3 regions of the Luteibacter sp. 621 genome follow, and region 2 is predicted to be linked to each of the others. Evidence: riboswitches for the same ligand, from Rfam matches in the RefSeq annotation. Region 2 holds a riboswitch; each other region holds the start of a gene.
What was found. A riboswitch is a leader RNA that binds a small molecule or an ion and turns the genes downstream of it on or off. The one in region 2 is predicted to bind cobalamin.
Positions count from the first base shown of each region.

Region 1: linked by a shared signal. The riboswitch ahead of btuB (TonB-dependent vitamin B12 receptor) and the one ahead of ABIE56_RS19550 (ribonucleoside-diphosphate reductase subunit alpha) in region 2 are both predicted to bind cobalamin.
Region 3: linked by a shared signal. The riboswitch ahead of ABIE56_RS13745 (TonB-dependent receptor domain-containing protein) and the one ahead of ABIE56_RS19550 (ribonucleoside-diphosphate reductase subunit alpha) in region 2 are both predicted to bind cobalamin.

Region 1 covers NZ_JBNDKI010000019.1:92,313-95,565, reverse strand. Annotated here, with positions in the region: partial or broken gene ABIE56_RS18030 (acyltransferase family protein) at 1-924, shown strand, start outside; cobalamin riboswitch at 921-1,153, shown strand; gene btuB (TonB-dependent vitamin B12 receptor) at 1,274-3,154, shown strand; gene ABIE56_RS18020 (hypothetical protein) at 3,176-3,253, shown strand, end outside.
Region 2 covers NZ_JBNDKI010000023.1:42,352-45,604, reverse strand. Annotated here, with positions in the region: gene ABIE56_RS19550 (ribonucleoside-diphosphate reductase subunit alpha) at 1-1,957, opposite strand, end outside; cobalamin riboswitch at 2,112-2,327, opposite strand; gene ABIE56_RS19545 (response regulator) at 2,542-3,253, shown strand, end outside.
Region 3 covers NZ_JBNDKI010000012.1:7,741-10,993, reverse strand. Annotated here, with positions in the region: gene ABIE56_RS13745 (TonB-dependent receptor domain-containing protein) at 1-1,709, opposite strand, end outside; cobalamin riboswitch at 1,865-2,100, opposite strand; gene ABIE56_RS13740 (hypothetical protein) at 2,632-2,763, shown strand; gene nagA (N-acetylglucosamine-6-phosphate deacetylase) at 2,869-3,253, opposite strand, start outside.

The DNA.
Region 1 (3,253 bases), on a different contig from region 2:
CAGGCGTTTATCGCCCTGCGTGATACGGGACGGCTGGACATGCAGGCGTTCTATGCACGGCGCGCTTTTCGCATCCTGCCTGCGTATGCCGTGGTGCTGGGCCTGTACCTCGCGTGGCCGCTGTGGCGTGAAACCCCGCTGATGCAACCTGCATGGCAGTTCGCCACCTTCACGTTCAACCTTTTCTTCGACGCGCCGCAGCGATATGCCTTCTCCCATGTGTGGTCGCTGTGCGTGGAGGAGCACTTCTACCTGGTGTTTCCGCTGCTGGCGATCGTCCTGGCCGGCCGGCTGACGGCGACGCGCTTCATCCTCCTCTGCGCAGCGGTGGTGGTGGGTGGCATCGCGCTGCGTGCGTGGCTCTGGCAGGTGCACCTGGGGCCGCTCGACCTCGCCGGCGACCCCATCGGGCCGATGTACCTGCGTTACCTGTACTACCCCACGTATTCACGCCTCGATGGCCTGCTTGCGGGCGTGGCCGTGGCGGCATGCGCGGTGTTTCGCCCGACATGGCTTGCCTGGGGGCAGCGCCGGGGTGCGGCGCTGCTGGGCGCATCGGCCCTGCTGCTCACCGGCTGCATCGCGTTCTTCGACGGCAGCCGGCTCGGCTTCTGGCAGAACGCAGTCGGCTACCCGCTCGTGGCCCTTGCGATGGCCGGCTTCGTCGGGATGGCAACGGGCAGTACGTGGCTGGCCCGGTGGCGCATCCCTGGCGCGGGTTGGCTGGCGCGTGCCTCGTACAGCCTGTACCTCAGCCATAAGGGCGCCTTCATGCTCACCGTGGCCCTGCTGGACGGGCGGCTGGACGGCCATCCGGCGTGGCGCTTCATCGCCTTCGCCCTGGTGGTGCTCGCCGTGGGCGCAACCCTGCACTACGGCGTGGAACGGCCATGTTTGCGTTGGCGCGAGCGCCGTTCCGCTACACTACGCGGACCCAGGGTGATCCAAGGCGCCAGCGCCGCGGATTGAAACGGGAATCCGGTGACCCGCAGGCCGCGTGCCTGCGCCATTCCGGAGCTGCCCCCGCAACGGTAGGCGAGTTGAAGGGGCTGGCAGAAGCCACTGTGCCGTTCGCGGCATGGGAAGGCGCCAGCCCTTGCAGGTAACCCCTGCGCTCGCGAGCCCGGAGACCGGCCCACGTGGTATCACCGGACAGGCGGAGGGCCCTGGTCGCGGGTGGCCCGACTCCGTTCGCCGTCGCTTGCACCTTGCCCACGTCCGTCCCTCGCATCCAATACCGCGCGGGTAGGCGCGGTCTGCAGGGAACTACAACGTGTCGCTCCATTCGTCCCGCCTCGCCCTGGCCATCGCTCTTGCGATGACCGCTCCCGTCGTCGCCCACGCCGACGACGCACCCTCCACCGACCTGGACAAGGTCGTCGTCACCGCCAGCCGCACCGAGCAGACCCTGAACCAGGTGCTCTCGGCATCCACGGTGATCGATCGCGCCGATATCGAACGCCTGCAGCCGCGCTCGCTTGCCGATCTGCTGCGCACCACGCCGGGCGTATCCATCGCCAACAACGGCGGCCCGGGCAAGGCCACGTCGGTATTCATGCGTGGCACCGAATCCGACCACGTGCTGGTGCTCGTCGATGGCGTGAAGATCGGTTCGGCGACCTCCGGTACCGCCGCATTCCAGGACATCCCGGTCGACCAGATCGAGCGGATCGAGATCGTGCGCGGCCCGTACTCGAGCCTGTATGGCTCCGATGCGCTGGGCGGCGTGATCCAGATCTTTACCCGCCACCCGCAGGGCGCGTTCGTGCCGAACCTTTCCGTGGGCGTGGGCAGTTGGTCGACATTGCGCGGATCGGCCGGCTTCGCGGGCCGCGGCGCGAATGGCTGGTATTCGGTGGAAGCCAGCCACGACCAGACCCATGGCATCAACGCGTGCCGCGGCAAGCCCAGCCCGGGCGGTGGCGGTTGCTACACCTACGAGCCGGATGATGATGGTTACCGCAACAATGCGCTCTCGTTGAAGGGCGGCTGGCGCTTTGACGAGCAGTGGGATGCCGATGCCAGCGCCACCCGCAGCGAAGGCCACAACTATTACGACGGCACCAGCAGCAACTACGCCGAATCGGCGACGCAGACCGTGGGCGGCCGTCTTCGCTACCGTCCGGCGCAGGACGCACTGGTGACGCTGAACGTCGGTCGCAGCCTCGATCTGTCGACGGACTACGAGAACGGCGTCTACGCCGATACGTTCAATACGCACCGTGACCTGGCCTCGCTGCAGGCGGACCTGGGCAAGGTCGGTGGCGCCTGGGGCCTCACGACACTGGGTTTCGACTGGCAGCGCGATCGCGTGGTCGGCAGCACGGATTACTTCGTGGATGCACGCCGTAACCACGCGCTGTTCGCCCAGTGGCAGCAGGAATTCGGCGACAACTCCATCCAGGGTAGCGTGCGCCGCGACGAGAACAGCCAGTTCGGTGGCAAGACCACGGGCAGCCTGCAGTACGGCTACGCGTTGACGAAGGATCTTCGCGTGACCGCGAGCTACGGCACCGCATTCAAGGCGCCGACCTTCAACGACCTGTACTACCCCGACTACGGCAACCCGGACCTGAAGCCGGAAACCTCGCGTAACTGGGAACTGGGCCTGCGCGGCACGCCGGGTTGGGGCAACTGGTCGGTGAATGCGTTCCAGAACCGCATCGATCACCTGATCGTGTTCGATTCGAGCCTGACCGGCCCACTGTTCCCGTACGGCGGCGCCAACAACATCGATCGTTCGCGCATTCGTGGCGTGGAACTGGCGGCCGATACCAGGCTCGGAGACTGGCGCCTGGGCGGCAATGCTACGTGGCTCTCGCCGGAAGACGACAGCGACGATGCCACCCATGGGAACCTGTTGCCACGCCGCGCGCGCCGCACCGCCAATGTCGACCTGGATCGCAGCTTCGGCGCCTTCAGCGTCGGTGCCAGCGTTTTCGCTTCGGGCTACCGCTATGACGATACGGCCAACCTGCATCGCCTGGGTGGCTACGCACTGACCGACCTGCGCATGGCCTATGCGATCGATACCGCATGGAACGTGGAGCTGTCGGCGAAGAACATTTTCGACCGCCATTACGAGACCGCGCGTTATTTCAACCAGCCCGGCCGCAACTGGATGCTGACGTTCCGTTACCAGCCGCGTTCCTGATCCGTCCCGGAGGAAACCACGATGAAGCCGCTTTCCCGTCCTGCGTTCGCCGCCCTCGCCGCGCTCTTCGCGCTGGTGATGATCGGCACCCGTTTCCAT
Region 2 (3,253 bases):
CGGTCGGCGCGATGGCGATGAGCAGCGAGTTGCGCAGGCCGTGCGTCTTCACCTTCTCGCGCAGCTCGGCCCAACGGCCATCCTTGCCGTTCGGCGTAGCGGCGGGCCAGTAATCGAACTGGAGCTCGCCGTTGGCGGCGCGGCTCTCGTCGAAGCCCGGGTGGGCACCGTCGCGCTCGGCGATCTCGTTGGACTGCGACAGCGCGTGGAAGTAGATCTCTTCCGAGATGCGCGTGGACAGCTCGCGGGCTTCATCCGAATCAAAGCGCAGGCGCAGCTTGAAGAACACATCCTGCAGGCCCATCACGCCCAGGCCCACCGGGCGCCACTTCATGTTCGCGGTGCGCGCGGTATCGATCGGGTAGAAATTCAGGTCGATCACGCGGTTGAGCTGGCGCACGGCGGTGCGCACGGTGCTGGCCAGCTTCTCGAAATCAAACGCACCATCCACGACGTGGCGGGCGAGGTTCACCGAACCCAGGTTGCACACCGCGGTCTCGCCCTCGTTGGTCACCTCGAGAATCTCGGTGCACAGGTTCGAGAGGTGGATGACGTTCTCGGGCTTTGCCGTCTGGTTGCTGGTGGCGTTGGAGCGATCCTTGAAGGTCATCCAGCCGTTGCCGGTCTGCGCCAGCGAACGCAGCATGCGGGCGTATAGCTCGCGCGCCTTCACCTGCTTGCTGGCCAGGCCCTCGGCCTCGGCCTTTTCGTACGCGGCCTCGAACGTGGCGCCCCAGGTATCGACGAAGTGCGGCACGATCTTTGGATCGAACAGCGACCAGTCGCCATCGGTCTCGACGCGGCGCATGAACAGGTCGGGCACCCAGTTGGCCAAGTTCAGGTTATGGGTGCGGCGGGCGTCGTCACCGGTGTTTTCGCGCAATTCGAGGAATTCCTCGATATCCGCGTGCCAGCTTTCCAGGTACACGCAGGCGGCGCCCTTGCGTTTGCCACCCTGGTTCACCGCGGCGACCGAGGCATCGAGGGTCTTCAGCCAGGGCACCAGGCCGTTGGAGTGGCCGTTGGTGCCGCGGATGAGCGAGCCGCGCGAACGGATGCGCGAGTAGGCCAGGCCAATACCACCAGCGAACTTCGAGAGCTGGGCCACGTCGCCATACTTCGAATAGATCGATGCCAGGTCATCCTGCGGCGAATCGAGCAGGAAGCACGACGACAGCTGCTCGTGCGCCGTGCCGGCGTTGAACAGCGTGGGCGAGCTGGCCAGGTACTCGAGCGACGAGAGCATGCGGTACAGCTCCAGCGTCTCGGCCACATCGTTGCCGCCGAGTGCGCAGGCGATGCGCATGAAGAAATACTGCGGGGTCTCGATGACGTGGCGCTTGGTCGGGTGGCGCAGCAGGTAACGGTCGTACACCGTGCGCAGGCCGAAGTATTCGAAGCGGCGCGAGGCGTTCAGGTCGATCGCATCGTTGAGCTTGCGTGCGTTGGCGGTCACGAACGCGCGCAGGCGCTCGTTGAGGATGCCAAGCTCACCGCCGATGTTGATCGATTGCGAGAACGACTGGATCTCCTGGCCGCTCACTTCCTTGTCGATGAAGGCGGAGAGCAGGCGCGCGGCGAGCTGGCCGTATTCCGGCTCCTCGGCGGTGAGCGCCGCGGAGGTGCGGATGGAAAGCTGGTCGAGCTCCTGGGTGGTGGCGCCGTCGTACAGGCCGCCGATCGTCTTCAGCGCCACGCGCATGGGATCGACCGCGAACAGGCCATCGGCGCTGCGCGTCACCGCGCGCACGATCTTGTTCACATCCACGGTTTCCTGGCCACCGTTGCGCTTCGTCACGCGCATCTGGCCGGGGTTGTGTGGCGGGGTAAGGGCGAACGCCGGTGGGGCGTCCTGGCGGTAGCCCGCTGCGGGGGCCTTGTCGGTGCTGGTAGTGGGGGTGGCGGCCGCATCGGCCGTCTCGGTGCGCTCGCGCGCTGCGGAATCCATCGTCGTCATGCTTGGCGTGCCCCAGGGCCTGGTCCAGACTCCCGTTCCCTCGGACGGGGCTTGATGTGGGTAGGCAAGGACGGGAAAGCCGGGGACGAAGCCGCGCGTGGGGCTTCGGTCCGCGACGTGCCTCCCCGCGGAAGCCGTCACCACGAACCATGCCCTTCGGGCATGGCTGCTGGCAGGTCTTCGGACTTCGTGGACGTAGGGCGGCATGCCGCCCTGCCTACCCGTCGCTTCCCAGCCCCCGAAGGGCCAGTGCTTTGAACGGGGTCGTTTCCACTTACCGCTGCGGGGCAGTTCCGGATTTACACCGGATTCCCTTTTAAGTCCGACGGGCAGTCGCGCCGCCTCGGACACCAACGGGACACACGATATAGCTGGGACCAGGGCAGGTCAACACAAGATATAGGGTATTTTTTCCAATGCGCTTCCTGCTCAATGGGTTGCGTGAATGCGCTGGCGAAGCCCCTGATCACGCCTTGATCAATACCTGTCCTGGCATGTGAAGAGCGTCTACACATAAGCGATTGCGGCCCGAGGCTAAGATTCGGGCCCGTTCCAAGCCACCATCCTAAGGACCACGCGGTTCGATGCCATCGACGTTCACGCTGCAAGACCACGCACTGCTCAACCAATCGCTTGATGCGGTGCCCTTTGGCCTGGTGGCGCTTTCGCCCTCGGGAACGATGCTGCACGCAAATGCGTGGGCGCGCGAACGCCTGCGCGGGCACTCGTTCCTCGCGTTCTGGAGCCCGGCGGGCCGCGAAGCCATCGAGGCCGTGCTTGCGGCGATCGGTGCGCGCGGCATTCGTGACCTTGAGGTTGCTGCGTCCGACAACCTGCCGTGGCGCGTGTCACTGGAAACCTGGAGCAGCCCGGCGGTGGGTGAGGCGGTCATCCTCGCCACGTTCCGCCCTGGCAATGCCGACCAGGCCTGGATGGGGCCGGGTGGTGACGGCTCGGCCGACATCACCCAGGACCAGCTGCGCCAGGCACAGAAGATGGACGCGATCGGGAAGCTCACCGGTGGCGTGGCGCACGACTTCAATAACCTGCTGCAGGTGATCAGCGGCAACCTGCAGCTGCTTGCCACCGATGTCGCCGGCAATGCACGTGCCGAGCGCCGCGTGGCGAACGCCATGGCCGGCGTGGACCGCGGCTCGCGCCTGGCCGCACAGCTCCTGGCATTCGGCCGGCGCCAGCCGCTGGCCCCCAAAGTGGTGAACATCGGCCGGTTCGTCCGCGAGATGGATGACCTGTTGCGCCGGTCGCTCGGTGAGGCGATCGAAGTGGAGACGGTGA
Region 3 (3,253 bases), on a different contig from region 2:
GCCGCATCGTCGTAGCTGTAACCCGCGGCGTACACCGAGCCGCCCAGCGTGAATGCGCCCAGGTCCTTGTCCAGGTCCACGCGGCCGGTGCGGCGCGGGCGGCGGGCCAGCAGGTTGTCTTCCTGCGGGCCGCTATCGCGGTTCAGCGGCTGCTGCAGCGTCAGGTAGGTACGCACGTGCCAGCCATCCACATCGGCGCCCAGCTGGCCTTCCAGCCCGCGGATGCGCGCCTGGCTCACGTTGATCGGCAGGAAGTTGGCGTCGTAGCCGATCAGGTCATCCACCTTGGTCTGGTAGGCGTTCACCGCCCAGTTCCAGATGCCCGGGCCGCCGCTCAGGCCGATCTCGGCCGTGCGCGACTTCTCCGGCTTCAGCGAGACGGGCGCACCGTAGGGGTAGTACTCGTCGTTGAAGGTCGGCGCATGGAACGCCGTGCCGTACGACGCGGTGATGCGCATGCCGTTATCGAAGCGGAAGCCGTACGCCGCCGAGCCGGTGTTGTGGTTGCCGAACTGGTTGTTGTGGTCGTGGCGCGCGGAGAGCTGGATCTCGTGCGGCCCGAACACGCCCTGGTACAGGGCGAACACGCCGGTGTTGTTGCGGGTGGTCTTGAGATAATCCGTATCGCTATCCAGCTTCTCCTGCTGGTAATCCACGCCCGCGCTCAGGGTCTGGCCCGGCGCCAGGGTGAAATCGTTCTGCCAGGCGGCCTGGTTGCGCTTGGAGTACAGGTAACCCATGCGCAGCTTATCGGCGCCCACGTGCGGATTGAAGTCTGCGTCGTACCAGGTCTTTTCCGAACCGTTGAGGTAGTTGTCCGCGCGGTCCTGGTTCTGGCCCAGGCTTACCGACATGCGCCAGTCGGCCATGGCGTCGAAGCTGAGCTTGCCGCCAGCGACCTGCTGCGAACGGCGGGTCAGGTTCTGGAAATCACCGTCATATTCGATGGTGCCCTTGCTGCGCAGCCAGCTGCCGGTGAGCTCGGTGCCGTCATCCCAGCGGTAGCCGCCCGAGAGCGCGCCGTTGTAGGTGCGGTAGGCATCGTGATCCGGCTCATCGGTGAAACAACCCTTGCCAGCGTCGGCGGCGCCGATGCGGCAGGCGTTGATGCCCGCGGTGTACTGGCCGCCCAGGCTGGCGTTGTACCAGCCGTGCGTGGTGCCACCGGAAACGCCGACCTGGCCGGCGGTGTAGCCATGGCTGCCACCGGTCACCGAGACCGACGGGGTCGGCGCTTCGCCGGCCTGGCCGTGGCGGGTGAAGATCTGGATGACGCCACCGATGGCGTCCGAGCCGTACAGGGTGGAGCGCGGGCCACGCACGACTTCGATGTGGTCGATCTGCTCCACGGGGAGCTGCTCGTAGGCCGGCAGGCCGGCACCCACGGTGCCGACGCGCACGCCATCGATCAGCACCAGCGTATGGGCCGAGTTGGTGCCGCGCATGAACATCGAGGTCTGCTGGCCGAGGCCGCCGGTGTTGGCCATGACCACGCCGGGCAGGCCGGTGAGCAGGTCCTGCACGCTGGTGGGCTGCAGGCGCTCGATATCGTCGCGGGTGATCACGGTGACCGGGGCGAGCACCTCGTCCAGCGGGGTGGGCGCGCGGTTGGCGGTGACGACGACCGAGGGCAGCGTTTCCGGGGCGTCGGCGGCATGCGCGATGGCGATGGACGACAGCAGGGCTGTCGCGAGCAGGGTCTTCTTCATGTGTGGAGCGTCCTCGTGCCGCAGGGCGGCAAGTCTTTAAACCGGGACGGCCACGGGGGAGGAGCGAACGGCGCACGGGCAGCGGGGCCCGGAGGCTGTCCGGATCCGCCCGCCGCGAATCGTCCGAAACAGGTTCACCCCCGCGGCCATGGCTGGCGCAGGGGGTGTTTCGGGCCGGTCTCCGGACTCGCCCTTGCCGCGCTCGCGGATTCTTCCGGCGCCTTCCCACCCCGTTCGGAGCAGTGGCCAAGGCCGGACAGAACGGGGGTGTTCCCCTGGGGCTTACCGTTGCGGGGGCAGTGCCGGCCTTGCCGCTTCAGCGGCGCACCGGCTTCCCGTTTCATCCTTACCGCCATGGAGGCGGGTGGACACCCGAACGGGGGCATTCTAGCGGTGATTGGGCGGGATCGGAGGGAATCAGTTCATTCGCCTCGGCGAATGCATGCGTTGAGCGGCTTGCGCCGCCTTAGGCTGGGGGTCGTCGGGGTCGGTGGTGGGCAGGCCCCTGGGGCCGCCAGTCGCGGACCTTCGGACCGGGCCGTAGGCAGCCTCATCGCGATAAGCGAATCGCCCGGCGGCCCTCCGCTCATGTCGGCCCCAGGGGCCTGCCCACCGCCGAGTCCAAACGCCCCGTTTCATGCGCCACAAGCCACCATATCGGTGCGGTCACCCCTGTAGGAGCGCGCTCGCGCGCGATCACCTCACGAAGCGGCGATGCCGGACACCCCCCATTGAACCATGCGTCCGGACACTGGTTTGCGGACAGGCCACCGTCCGCGGACGCGCCGATGATCAACGCGCAGACCACGGGACACGGCCTCGCAGCGCCCTTCGTTAAGCACCGCGCACGTTGGCACGGCGCATGCACTCTCCAAGACAAGGGGCCTCGACGCCCCATCGACCTAAACCAAGGAGACCGACCATGAAAACCGAAACCTTCCTGCTGAAGACCTTCTTCGTCGCCGCCGTGCTGACGTGCGTGCTGACCATGGGTGCGATCGTGACGAGTGGCGCGGGTAGCGTGCCGGCGACGGTGATTGCCAGCGCGCAGTGAGCGACGTGCGGAAGCACACGATGGCGTTTCCGCATCGCTGCTTCGTGAGGCATCGCGCGCAAGCGCGCTCCTACAGGAAGAGCGCAAAGCCGAAGGCGAGCCTGATCAGGCGGTGTAGACGCGCTGGCCGCCGATCCAGGTTTCGACCACGTGGTGGGTATCGTCCAGCACCACGAAATCCGCGCGGAAGCCCGCGGCGATGTGGCCGTGCGTCGCACCCAGGCCCAGGAACGCCGCCGGGTACGTCGATGCCATGCGCGCCGCCTCATCGTAAGGCACGCCCACCATATTGATCGTATTGCGCACCGCCGAGGCCATATCCAGCGCCGAGCCGGCCAGCGTGCCATCGGCCGTCTGGCAGACACCATCCTTCGCCGTGATCGTCTCGCCCTTCAGCACGAAATTCGGGTTATCCGAACCCACCGGCGGCATCGCATCGGTCACCAGCATCATCTTCTCGCGCGTCTTCGCCGCGATCGCGACGCGCAGC